3 regions of the Streptomyces sp. NBC_01476 genome follow, and region 1 is predicted to be linked to each of the others. Evidence: riboswitches for the same ligand, from Rfam matches in the RefSeq annotation. Region 1 holds a riboswitch; each other region holds the start of a gene.
The links. Region 1 has a riboswitch for S-adenosylmethionine ahead of OG552_RS08735 (aminotransferase class V-fold PLP-dependent enzyme). Riboswitches for the same ligand answer to the same signal wherever they lie in the genome.
Positions count from the first base shown of each region.

Region 2: linked by a shared signal. The riboswitch ahead of OG552_RS32885 (putative leader peptide) and the one ahead of OG552_RS08735 (aminotransferase class V-fold PLP-dependent enzyme) in region 1 are both predicted to bind S-adenosylmethionine.
Region 3: linked by a shared signal. The riboswitch ahead of OG552_RS36430 (putative leader peptide) and the one ahead of OG552_RS08735 (aminotransferase class V-fold PLP-dependent enzyme) in region 1 are both predicted to bind S-adenosylmethionine.

Region 1 is NZ_CP109446.1:1,999,591-2,003,796, reverse strand. It holds gene qcrB (cytochrome bc1 complex cytochrome b subunit) at 1-1,121, shown strand, start outside; gene trpD (anthranilate phosphoribosyltransferase) at 1,329-2,381, shown strand; SAM riboswitch class IV at 2,469-2,586, shown strand; gene OG552_RS08735 (aminotransferase class V-fold PLP-dependent enzyme) at 2,600-3,997, shown strand; gene OG552_RS08730 (Lrp/AsnC family transcriptional regulator) at 4,099-4,206, opposite strand, start outside.
Region 2 is NZ_CP109446.1:7,557,724-7,561,929, reverse strand. It holds gene OG552_RS32890 (ATP-binding SpoIIE family protein phosphatase) at 1-1,647, opposite strand, end outside; SAM riboswitch class IV at 1,996-2,108, shown strand; gene OG552_RS32885 (putative leader peptide) at 2,139-2,267, shown strand; gene OG552_RS32880 (LLM class flavin-dependent oxidoreductase) at 2,537-3,634, shown strand; gene OG552_RS32875 (GNAT family N-acetyltransferase) at 3,631-4,191, shown strand.
Region 3 is NZ_CP109446.1:3,834,608-3,838,813, forward strand. It holds gene OG552_RS16685 (hypothetical protein) at 1-2,160, opposite strand, end outside; SAM riboswitch class IV at 2,405-2,519, shown strand; gene OG552_RS36430 (putative leader peptide) at 2,496-2,717, shown strand; gene OG552_RS16690 (DUF1684 domain-containing protein) at 2,910-3,767, shown strand; gene OG552_RS16695 (serine hydrolase domain-containing protein) at 3,832-4,206, opposite strand, start outside.

The DNA of each region.
Region 1 (4,206 bases):
ACCTGCTCTCCGGCACCGGTGTGCGGTTCATGGAGGGCGCGGTCCTCTCCACGCCGATCGTCGGCACGTATCTGTCGATGTTCCTCTTCGGCGGCGAGTTCCCCGGCCACGACTTCGTGTCGCGGTTCTACTCGGTGCACATCCTGCTGCTGCCAGGTCTGATGGCCGGCCTGCTGGTCGCCCACCTGATCCTGGTCTTCTTCCACAAGCACACCCAGTTCCCGGGTGCCGGCAAGACCGAGAAGAACGTCGTCGGCACCCCGCTGCTGCCGATCTACATGGCCAAGGCGGGCGGCTTCTTCTTCGTGGTCTTCGGTGTCATCGCCGCCATCGCGGCGGTCGCCACCATCAACCCGATCTGGACGATGGGCCCGTACCGGCCGGACCAGGTGTCCACCGGAGCACAGCCCGACTGGTACATGGGCTTCTCCGAGGGCCTGATCCGGGTGATGCCCGGCTGGGAGATCAGAGGCTGGGGCCACACGCTGGTCCTCGGCGTCTTCATCCCGCTGATGATCTTCCCGCTGGTGATGGTGGCCATCGCGGTCTACCCGTTCATCGAGTCGTGGGTGACCGGCGACAAGCGGGAGCACCATCTGCTGGACCGGCCGCGGAACCGCCCGGTGCGGACCGGCTTCGGTGTGGCCTGGCTGACGGTCTACTTCGTGCTGCTGATCGGTGGTGGCAACGACCTGTTCGCCACGCACTTCCACTTGTCGATCAACGCGATCACCTGGTTCGTCCGGGTCGGCTTCTTCGTGCTGCCGGTACTGGCGTTCTGGGTCACCAAGCGGATCTGTCTGGGGCTGCAGCGGCGCGACCGCGACAAGGTGCTGCACGGGCGGGAGACCGGCATCATCAAGCGGCTGCCGCACGGTGAGTTCATCGAGGTGCACGAGCCGCTGTCGCAGCAGCAGTTGCACGTGCTCACCGCCCACGTCCAGCCGAAGCCGATCGACCCAGGACCCGAGGTCGACGAGAACGGGGTGGAGCGCAAGCTCAGCCCGGTCGCCAAGGCGCAGGCGAAGCTTTCCAAGGGGTTCTACGGGGAGCACAGCCAGATTCCGAAGCCGACGGCCGAGGAGTACGAGGAGATCACCTCGGGGCACGGTCACCACTAGCGTTCCCGCCCCACCCGTAAGGGCCCCGTCCGACCCTCGGACGGGGCCCTTACGTTCCGGGGGGCGGTGCGGGAACGTGCCCCGAAGGGGCGCGGGGAACTGCGCGGCCGGCCACGACGCAGCGGCACCGAGTCACCGGTTGGACGGGGCTGCCGCCCCGATAGGCTGCACCCTGCCAGAGGGTGACCCTTTTCCAGGAGCGTGACCATGAGCACTGAGACCCCCGCCGGAGGCCCCCGCTCCTGGCCCGACGTGCTGAGCTCCCTGCTGGCCGGCGAGGATCTGACCGCGGGGGACACCGCCTGGGCGATGGACCGGATCATGCGCGGCGAAGCCACCGACGTGCAGATCGCCGGGTTCGCCATCGCCCTGCGGGCCAAGGGCGAGACCGTGGACGAGGTCATCGGCATGGTGCGGGCGATGTACGAGCACGCCAACACCATCGAGGTCCCCGGCCCCAGCGTGGACATCGTCGGCACCGGCGGCGACCGGGCCAAGACGGTCAACATCTCCACCATGTCCGCGATCGTGGTGGCCGGCACCGGCGCCAAGGTCGTCAAGCACGGCAACCGCGCCGCCTCCTCCGCCAGCGGCGCCTCCGACGTGCTGGAGAAGCTCGGCGTCAATCTGCAGCTCACTCCGGAGCGCGTCGCCGAGGTGGCCGCCGAGGCCGGCATCACCTTCTGCTTCGCGGTGAAGTTCCACCCGGCGCTGCGTCATGTGGCCACCGCCCGGGCCGAGTTGGGCGTCGCCACCACCTTCAACTTCCTCGGCCCGCTGACCAACCCGGCCCGGGTACGGGCCCAGGCCACCGGGGTCGCCGACCCGCGGATGGCACCGATCCTCGCCGGCGTGCTCGCCGAACGCGGCTCCTCCGCCCTGGTGTTCCGCGGCGACGACGGCCTGGACGAGCTGACCACCACCGCCACCTCCCAGGTGTGGGTGGTCCGCGACGGCAAGGTCGAGCAGCGCGCCTTCGACCCCCGCGACGTCGGCATCGGCCTGGTGCCGGTGGAGGCGCTGCGGGGCGCCGACGCGGCCTACAACGCCGATGTGGCCCGCCGGCTGCTCGCCGGGGAGACCGGGCCGGTACGGGACGCGGTGCTGCTCAACTCGGCCGCCGCGCTGGTGGCGCTGAACCCGGGGCAGGGCACGCTGGAGGAGCAGATCGCGGCCCGCCTCGAACAGGCCGCGCACTCCATCGACTCGGGCGAGGCCGCCGCGGCGCTCGACCGCTGGGTGGCCGCGAGCAACGTCTGAGCCGAGCCGGTATCAGGTGTGCGGGACGCCGTCCGCTTGATGGACGGCGTCTTGCGCGTTCGCGCGTCTGTGGCAGAATTCTCCGCAGGTCACGAGTGACAGCGTCAAGGCCCCGGCTCGCTGTCCGGCAACCCTCCGTCCGTGGTGGGGTGCCCCGGGTGAGGACCAGGCTGTGAGCAAGCAAGGCTCTCAGCAAGCCGGACTTCGGGAGCTCTGTCATGACAGTGATCAGCCCTGCCACCGCCACTGCCGCCGTCACCCCCTCCGCCGAGGCGGACGTGTGTACGCCGCTGCCGGTGCTGGGACGGGACGTTCGGGTCCCGCTGGTGACGGGCGGCGAGGTCACGTATGCGGCCCTTGACTACGCGGCGAGCGCACCGGCGCTCCAGCGGGTGTGGGACGACGTGGCCGCGTACGCGCCCTACTACGGCAGTGTGCACCGCGGTGCGGGCTATCTGTCGCAGCTGTCCACCGACCTCTTCGAGCAGAGCCGGGCGACCGTCGCGGAGTTCCTCGGCTGTCGCCCCGACGACGAGGTCATCTTCACCCGCTCCACCACCGACTCGCTCAACCTGCTGGCGTCGGTGCTGCCGGCCGGAACGCAGGTCTACGTCTTCGACACCGAGCACCACGCGTCGCTGCTCCCGTGGCAGCGGGCGGAAGGCGCTCAGGTCACCTGGCTGGCGGCGCCGCGGACTCCCGAGCAGGCGGTCGCCGCGCTCGATGTGGCCCTGCACGGCGCCCCCAAGGGGCCCAAGCTGGTGTGCGTCACCGGGGCGTCCAATGTGACCGGCGAGGTGTGGCCGGTGCGGAAGCTGGCCGCCGCCGCGCACCGGCACGGCGCCCGGATCGTGCTCGACGCGGCGCAGCTCGCTCCGCACCACCCGGTCGACATCGCCGCGCTCGACGTGGACTGGGTCGCCTTCTCCGGGCACAAGCTCTACGCGCCCTTCGGCGCCGGTGTGCTGGCCGGGCGCCCGGACTGGCTGCGCGAGGCCGAGCCGTACCTGGCGGGCGGCGGCGCCACCCGGAAGGTCGCCCGGCGGGCCGACGGCACGCTGGACGTCGAGTGGCACACCTCGGTCGCCGCCCGGCACGAGGCCGGGTCGCCCAATGTGATCGGCGCCTACGCGATCGCGGCCGCCTGCCGGGCCCTCACCGAGGCGGGCTTCGACCGTCTGGTGGCCCGGGAGCGGCAGTTGCTCGGCCGGCTGCGGGAAGGGCTCGCGGGCATCCCCGAGGTGCGGGTCCTGTCGCTCTTCGGTGAGCACTCCGAGCGGGTCGGCGTCCTCTCCTTCGTCGTCCAGGGCTGGAACAGCTCGCACTTCGCCGCGGCGCTCTCCGCGGAGTACGGCATCGGGGTCCGCGACGGGCTCTTCTGCGCGCACCCGCTGGTCCGCACCCTCCTCGACGCCGAGCCCGACGAGCCGGGTGCCTGCGGCGCCCCCGACGCGGCCCCCGGCGAGCGTGCGCTCAACGCCATCCGCGTCAGCTTCGGCGCCGGCACCCCGGACGAGCACATCACCCGGTTCCTCGCGGCGGTCACCACCCTCGTCCGCACCGGCGCCCAGTGGACCTACCGCACCGAGAACGGCCGCTGCGTACCGGCCCGGTAGGACACCCCGGTAGGACACGGGGAACACGTGAAAGACGGACCCGCCCGGCGATCGGGACAGCCGGGCGGGAAGGGGACCGGCTCTCCCGGCCGCGCTGCGGGCTACGCGTCCAGCCCGATGGCGAACGCGGCCTCCAGGTCGTGCTGGGAGTAGGTGCGGAAGGCGACATGCGTATCGGTCACCCGCACGCCCGGGATCTTGGAGATCCG
Region 2 (4,206 bases), 5.6 Mb from region 1:
CTCCTCGATCGACGCCGAGGTGCTCTCGACCAGCCCGTCGGTGTAGAGCGCCACCAGTGATCCGGGCTCCGCACCGAACTCCGTGGTCTCGAAGGGCTCATCGGAGACGAACGCGGTGCCGAGCCCCGGGTGGGCGCGCGGGGTGATGATCTCCACCCGGCCGCCGGGGTGCACGAGAACCGGGGGCAGGTGGCCGGCGCTGCTCATGGTGCAGCGGTTCTCCACGGGGTCGTAGCAGACGATGCAGCAGGTGCTGTTCAGCGCGCTGTAGCCGGCCGCGAGCCCCGTCTCGGAGTCGTCCAGGAGGGTCACCGTCTCGTCCAGCCGGGCCAGGACCTCGTCCGGCGGCAGGCCGGCCGACAGATGGGCCCGCGCTTCCATGCTGAGCTGGCCCATGGCCGCCGCCGCGCCGAGGCCGTGTCCGACGACGTCGCCGACCACCAGGGCGGTACGCCCGCCGGGCAGCGGAAAGCTGGAAACCCAGTCGCCGCCCACCCCCGCGCTGTCGGGGGTGGTGGGCTCGTAGGCGCTGGCGATCTCGATCGTGCTGGTCGGCGACGGCGGCAGCAGCCGTTGCTGGAGCGCGATGACCTGGGCGTGCTCGCGCTCGTGCCGGCGGGCGTTGTCGACGTGCCCGGCCGTTCTGGAGACCAGTTCCTGCATGTCGATCAGGTCTTCGCCGAAAGGCCCCAGCGGCCCGTCCGGGCGCCGCCACACCTCCGCGACGCCCAGCACGATCGGGGCCTCCCCGTCCGGCCCCTCCACGATCAGCGGAACGCCGGCCATGCACAGCGGCCCCTCCATGGGCACCAGGGCCCTCAGCAGCCTGGGGTCCCCGCCCAGCGCCCGCTCGATCGCGGCCCGGTCCGGCAGTACGACGGTGCCCTGGACGTCGTGGGCCTCCGTGTCCTGACCCAGGAACACGCGGGCCCGCTGGGGAAGGTCCTCGCCCGGTGTGAGGAAGCCGTCGGGCCAGGACCGCTCGGGGGCGAGGGCGGCGCGCCGCAGCCGGGTACGGTCCTCGACCTGCTCCCCCGTCCAGACGTTGTAGTCGAGCGAGACCGCCACGACGTCGCCCCAGGGCAGCAGCGAGGCGGCCAGCGCCCGGGCGGTCTCCCCGACGTCGAGGGTGGTGCCGATGGACGAGGCGGCGGCGTAGAGGTGGAAGCGCCGGGCCATGTCGATGAACGAGATGGTCAGGCCGTCGTCCGGCGGCGGGGACGGCAGAATGCTCAGCGAGACGATCAGTTCAGAGCCGTCCGGCTTGGGGATCCGCTGGACACGGGCCACATGGGGGTCGCGGGTCTCCACCACGCGCCGCAGCCGGCGGGTGACCGCCGGCACGTCGCTCGGCGGGAGCAGGTCCACGAAGGGTTCTCCCGGGACGGCGGTCAACCCGTCGAAGCACCGCGGGCCCAGATTGGAACTGACGATCCGCAGGTCGCGGTCGACCGTGATCGCGCCCAGGATCTGCTCCTTGTCCTTGGGCTCGACCGGCTTCTCCCCATCGCTGTGGCCGCTGTTCGCGGGGCGGCACGGCTGTGCACGTGACTGTGTGCCGGGCCTCGGGGTCAGACCCGCGAGCGCCTGGCTGACCACGTTCAAGTCGAGATCGGGGGTGTCGCCCGGCGGAAGGTAAGAGTCCATACGGTGCTCATTCGATCAGTGCCACAGGTCGCGCCGTCCGGCCGGTCCGAACCTGGGCAAGAATCACCCTAAAGCGGATAACAACAATCAAAACGGTATATCACACACACATCCGAGTCGACCGGGATCGGCGGAGTCCGGGGCCCTCAAAGAAGCTCGTTCAGCGAGCTTTGTGCGAGCCCTCTCCCGGAGCGCGCGAACGCGACCGCGCAGAACCGCGGCCCCCCGGTCCGGTGGATCCGTCAGGGGCCCGCGGACGCGGCCGGCGCTCGCTCCCTCGTACGGCGGCGGCTTCCGGCGCCCCGGAGGGCATTGCCCGGAAGCCGCCGAGGGGTTAGCGTGATCCACGGTTATGAGCGTCAGCACCAAGCCCTGGCTCGCTGACCGGCAACCCTCCGCCGCGGTGGGGTGCTCCAGGTGACGACCCGACAGGACAGCGAACTGTCCTGTAAGCGCGAGGCCCACGGGCCGGATGAGTGCGAGGTGATCACGTGCGGGTACGACCCTGCGACAGCGTGTGCCGCCCGTACGGGTCCTTCGAACTGCGCGTCGCGCGGCGCCATGTCGATCTGCTCCGGGTGAGCAGCGCGCTGTGTCCCCGGGTGCGCCCGGTCCGCTGAGACCGGTCCTCCGCCCCCCGTTTCGCCCCTCCCCCGCCGTATCCGCCGCACCGTCGCCATGACGGCCCGGCCGTGCGCCCCTCCTCCCTGTAGGCAGCCCACCGCCGCCGCGAGATCCCTCCTGATCTCCGACCCGAGCGGACCCCTGCGGTCCCGCTCCGGCGGGCCCGGTTCTGCCCTGTGACGCCCTGCCCGCGACCGGCGAAAGGGGACCGAGACCCCCACGAGCGCCCCCGACGCCACCACCCACCGCACCGAAAGGCCCCATCATGCCCATCGAATTCCTCGGGATCGCCGCCACCAACGACGGCTCCGAGACCAACCCGCGCAGCGGGGCGTCCTTCGACAAGGAGTACACGCTCAAGCTCGCCCGTGCCCATGAGGACCACGGCTGGGACCGGGTGCTGTTCGCCTACAGGTCGGGTTCGCCCGAACCCGGCACCGCCGCCGCGTACATCGCCGCGAACACCGCCCGGCTGCAGATCCTGCTGGCGCACCGGCCGAACGTCTCGTACCCGACCTTCGCGGCGAAGGAGTTCGCCACCCTCGACCAGATCAGCGAGGGCCGGCTCGCCGTCCACTTCATCACCGGCGGCAACGACCACGAACAGCAGCGCGAGGGCGACTTCCTCACCAAGGACGAGCGCTACGGCCGCACCCGCGAGTACATCGAGATCGTCAAGCGGGTGTGGACCGAGCACGAGGCCTTCGACCACGAGGGCGAGCACTACCGTTTCAACGACTTCGTCTCCGACGTCTTCCCGGTGCGGCAGCCCCACCCGGACGTCTCCTTCGGCGGCTCCTCCCCCGCCGCCTACGCGGCGGGCGGCGCCGTGGCCGACATCTACGCGCTGTGGGGCGAACCGCTGGCCGAGACCGCCCAGCAGATCGACGCCGTGAAGGCGGCGGCGCTCGCCGCCGGACGCGCCACCCCGCCACGTATCCAGGCGGCTTTCCGGCCGATCATCGCTCCTACCGAGGAACTGGCCTGGGAGAAGGCGCACCGCACGGTCGCCGCCATCCAGGAGCGCCGGGCGTCCGGGGCGTGGACGCGCCGCGGCGGCGACCAGCCGCAGAACTCCGGCTCGCAGCGGCTGATCGCGATCGCGGAGCAGGGCGAGCGCTTCGACCGTGCGCTGTGGACCCCCACCGCCGCCGCGACCGGCGGAGCGGGCAACTCCAACGCCCTGGTCGGCACCCCGGAGACGGTGGCACAGGCCCTGCTGGACTACTACGACATCGGCGTGGACATCATCTCCGCCCGCGGCTACGACCTGCTGGGGGACGCCATCGACTTCGGCCGCCATGTCATCCCGCTGGTCCGTGCGGAGGTCGCCAAGCGTGACGCGGAGGGGACCGGCCGGTGACCACCACCACACCGCGTTACGAGGTACGGACGGCGACGCTCACCGATCCGCTCACCCAGCCGCTGCTGCGGGAACTGGAGCACGAGTACAGCACCCGCTACCCCTCGCTCGGCGGCGCTGGACGGGAACTGGCGCGCTACCCTGCACAGGAGTTCGAACCGGAGCACGGCGGGCTGCTGCTCCTGCTGCTGCGGGACGGCGAACCGGTGGCCGGCGGGGCCTACCGCCGCTACGACGAACAGACCGCCGAGCTCAAAAGGATCTGGACGCACAGCGGCCACCGCCGCGAGGGGCTGGCCCGGCGGGTCGTCGCGGAGCTGGAGCGGGCCGCCACCGCGGCCGGCTACCAGCGAGTCTATCTCACCACCGGACCGCGCCAGCCGGAGGCCAGGGGGCTCTATCTGACGACCGGTTACACAGCGCTCTTCGACCTCACCGCCGACCCGGAGTCCCTGGGCGGGCCGCTGCCCTTCGCCAAACGGCTGGTGGGCGACGAGCCGCTGCGGGGGACGGAGTTCCGGCCGACCCCGCGGGTCGACTTCGGGCGCGCGCCCTGAGCGGGGCGCGCGCCG
Region 3 (4,206 bases), 1.8 Mb from region 1:
GAGGGTCTCCACCAGGTTGCCGTCGCTCCGCACGGTCAGCGTCGCCGACGCACTGCTGACGCTGTGCCCGGCGGTGATCCGCTCCCCGGGCAGCAGGGACTGGCCGGCGCCGGGCAGCGCGGCGGAGGCCGGGATGTGCGGGTCGACCAGGTGGACGTTGTTCTGCGCGTCGACGTAGGCGATACCGCCGCTGTACTTGTCGACCGTCCACGTCACCCGGCGGTCGTCGGGGACCGGTCCTGCGGGCAGCGTGGCCAGGTCGGTGGTGACGGCGGCGCCGGTGTGGATGTCGGTCAGCTCCAGTTTCCCGGCGGCGGTGTCGTGCCGGACCAGATAGCCGTCGCCGAGCTGCGCCGCGCCGGAGGGGACGGCGATGTCCTTGCCGGTCGTCAGGTCCAGGACGCCGGCGGGGCCGGCGGCACCGCAGGACCAGTAGATCCAGCGGTCGACGGCGCTCTGCAGCTCCGTCGGCGCGCAGGGGGCACCGGTGTCGACGGTCTGGAGGGTCTGCCCGGTGTTCAGGTCGATCCGGCTGAGGGCGCCGGCTGCCCCGTCGGAGGCCCACAGGTACGAGCCGGAGAGCGCGGCGCCGGTGGTCTGGCGGATCAGCCGGACGTTGCCCGCCATCCCGGCCGCGGGAGAGGTCCCGATGAACTGCCGGCCGTCGGCGCTGTCGTAGACGACCCAGGAGCCGTCGGAGTCGACGAGGCTGCCGCCGGTCAGCGCGCCGGTACCGGCGCCGGACGCCAGCGCGGGCACCACGGTGTAGTCCGCTGCCGCGCCCCGCTGCACGGTGACCTCGTCCCCCGACGGGCCGGTGGTGCGGGCGAGTTGGGAGATCCCTCCGTCGCCGGTGGCGAGCGGTGGCGCGCAGGTGTCCTGCGTGGAGCAGTCGGACACCGCGGCCGGGGTGCCGATCTCCGTCCTGGCGCCGTAGGACGGCGTGGCACCCCAGGTGACGGTGCGGGTGGCGAGCGACTGGGCGCCCGAGTCGGCGTTCTCGATGGTGTAGAGCCGGCCCCTGGCCACCGCGAGCCCCGTGACGGACTCCGGAAGCGCCGGCTCGGGGTGCACGACGGTCGCCACCGCGGTGCCGTCGGCGCCGGCCGTCAGCACCCGGGCTGCCCAGTCGGCGGCCGACGAGCCGCCCACCACCAGTACCCGGTCGGACTCCTGCTGGAGCGTCGCGGAGGCCACGTGCCCGACCAGAGTGGTCAACGGACCGCCGGACAGCGGGAACTGATAGAGCGTCGAGCCCAGTTGGGAGCCGGCCGGGGGCGTGCCCTGCGAGTAGTCCACGTCGTCGTCGGCCAGTACGGAGTTCCCGGCGATCGCCAGCTGGAAGACCGTCGCCAGCGCGCCGCTGGGCAGCGGGGGCGCCGGCACCGGGACGGTCGTCTCCGCGGCGCCGGGGTCGGAGCGGTCCCGCAGGTGCAGCACCGCCGGTGAGGAAGTGTTGTACCAGCCGACGTACTTGTCCGTCAGGACGACCTTGAAGATGCTGGTCAGCCCGCTGAAGACGGGCGTCACCCGACCGGTGTCCAGGTCGACCAGGGCCAGCCCGGTCCCGCTCGCGTCCGAGTACCGCATCAGGACGGTGTCCGCGTCGCCCGCGGCGGCGCGCGTGGCGACGGAGACGCCGGCCGGCCAGCCGGTGGCGGAGAGCTGCGTCTGCTGCCCGTCCGCCGTGCCCAGGATGTGCAGCGTGCCGACGGAACCGTTGGCGGCCCTGGTGTAGGTGAGGACGTGGGAGCCGAACGTGCCGAGGAACTGGTCCCCGGTGGGCGGCTTCACGACCGTGGTGGTGCCGGTGTCCATGTCCTGCAACTGGACGCCGCCGGTGACGGACGTGGAGACGATGTCGGCATCCGCGCCGGACTGGCCGACACCGCCGGCGGGAATGCCGGCGACCGGTACGTCACCGCCGGAGAACTTCGTCCAGACGTAGGCGGCCTGGCCTCCCACGTGGTGCAGGAACCCGCCCGGACCGGCGAAGACGACCAGGTCCGGGGGCGGGGTGCCGCTCGGGGTCGGCGGTACGACCGTCTCGGTGGGCGGGTCGGCGTACGCCGCGCCGGTGCTCAGGGCACCGAGGCCGGAGACCGTGGCACAGAGCACGGCAAGGGTCGCTGACACCCGCAGCAGAGCAGGTCGGGTCACTCACTTCTCCCGTCGAGAACGCAAAAGGGGTCGCGATCGACGGGTGAGGAGGTCCCCCCACACCGGAAGCCCCCCGGCAACGGCATCGCCGTGATCATGTGTACGGCACGGCCGGCCAGCGCACGGCAATGGCCCGGTGAAGGAGAACTAAAGTTTCCGCGGGTGCGCTTCACGGGGGTGGGGCCTGTCGCCTGCGGGGGGAGGGGATTGTGTTCGAGTGAGCGGCGGAGTTACCGTTCTTGGAGGTCATGAGCGTCAGCGATCAAGGCCCTGGCAGGCTGACCGGCAACCCTCTCGCGGAGCGGGGTGCTCCAGGTGACGACCCGGCGGAGCCGATGACGGCTCGGCACGTGCGAACCCGACACGGCGCGAGCCCATCGGGACCGGGAGGTGACGCGGTGCGGGAAAAGGGTGCACGGTCCCTGCCCTCCGTCGCCACGTTCTCCCGGCGGCACATCGACCTTCAGCGCGTCGCCGGCGCCCTGTGTCCGGGCGTACCGACGGCCGTACCGGGGCCTGACCACCGGCCCACCGCGCTGCCGCGCACCGCCGGCTAGCCGCGCTCCACGCGCCGGTCCCCCACCGCCTTCCTGCACCCGGGCCTTCCGTACCGCGTGCCCGCAACGGGTTCCCGGAAGGCCCGCGCCAGGGCCGCCCGCCCGGTGCCCTGCCCCGACCCCCGCCCTCCCCGGCAACACCCCGCACCACTGCCCCGCGCGCCCCCCGCGCCCCCGACCCAAGGAGTCGTCATGACCGTACAAGCAGAAGAGACCGACCGCGCCGGCTTCGCCGCGGACTGGGAGCAGTGGCACGCCCAGCACGAGAAGGTGCGCGCCGACCCGCACGGATTCCTCGCCATCACCGGCCTGCACTGGCTGGACGCCACCCCCACCCGTTTCCCCGACGCGCCCGGCGCCTGGTCGAGTACCGCCGACGGCGTGGTGGTGGAGCTCTCCGACGACGAGGAACTGACCCTCGACGGCCAGGAGCTGCGCGGGCGGCACGACTTCGGCGTGATCGAGGAGCGGGGCAGCCTCTTCCCGGTGTCAGGCGACGCGGTGATCGAGGTCGCCAAGCGCGGCGGCTACGACATCGTCCGCCCCCGGCACCCGGAGAACGCGCTGCGGCTCGCCTACACCGGCACCCCCACCTACGCCCCGGACCCGCGCTGGGCCCGCACCGGCCGCTACCTGCCGTTCGACGCACCCCGCCCGACCACGGTGGGCGCGGCCGTCGAGGGCCTCCAGCACGTCTACGACGCCCCCGGCCAGGTCGAGTTCACGCTCGACGGCGCCACCCACCGGCTGACCGCGTTCAACGGCCGGGCCGGCAGCCTGCTGGTGCTGCTCACCGACGCCACCTCCGGCGTGACCACCTACGCGGCCAACCGGGCGCTGTCCATCGGCGCGCCCGACGCGGACGGCACGGTGCTGATCGACTTCAACCGGGCCACGAACCTGCCCTGCGCGTACACCGACCTGGCCACCTGCCCGCTGCCGCCGGCCGAGAACCGGCTGACGATCGCGATCGAGGCCGGCGAGAAGATCCCGGCCGCGCCGGTGGCGACGACCCGGTCCGTACCGGGCGAGGAGGGCCCCCGGCCGTGACCCGCTGTAGCGGCGGCGACGGCTCGCGGGGCCCGGGTGGCCGGGCCCCGCTGCCGCCGGGCGGTCACCTGCGCAGGGGCCTGGTCGCGGCGCCGGCGGTCTCCTCCTCTTCGGTGTGGGCGGCGGAGGTGCCCGACGCCGCGCGCGCGGCCGGGGCCTTGGCGGCGCTGCCGCAGAAGACCGGGTCCAGGGCGGTCCGTTCGGCGGCGAAGACATCCCCGTTGTTGGAGGCGTTCGCCGAGACGGTGACCTGCCGGGAGCCGTCCTTCGTGGTGTAGGAGTACGTCTGGTAGCCCTGCACGATGCCGTCGTGGCCGTACACCTGCGTGCCGCAGGAGAGGGTGTACGCGCGGATGCCGAGACCGTAGAAGGAGGTGCCGGTGGAGTCCGCAGGCCGCGTGGTCTCCATCTGGGCGAGCTGCGCCGCGGGCAGCAGCTC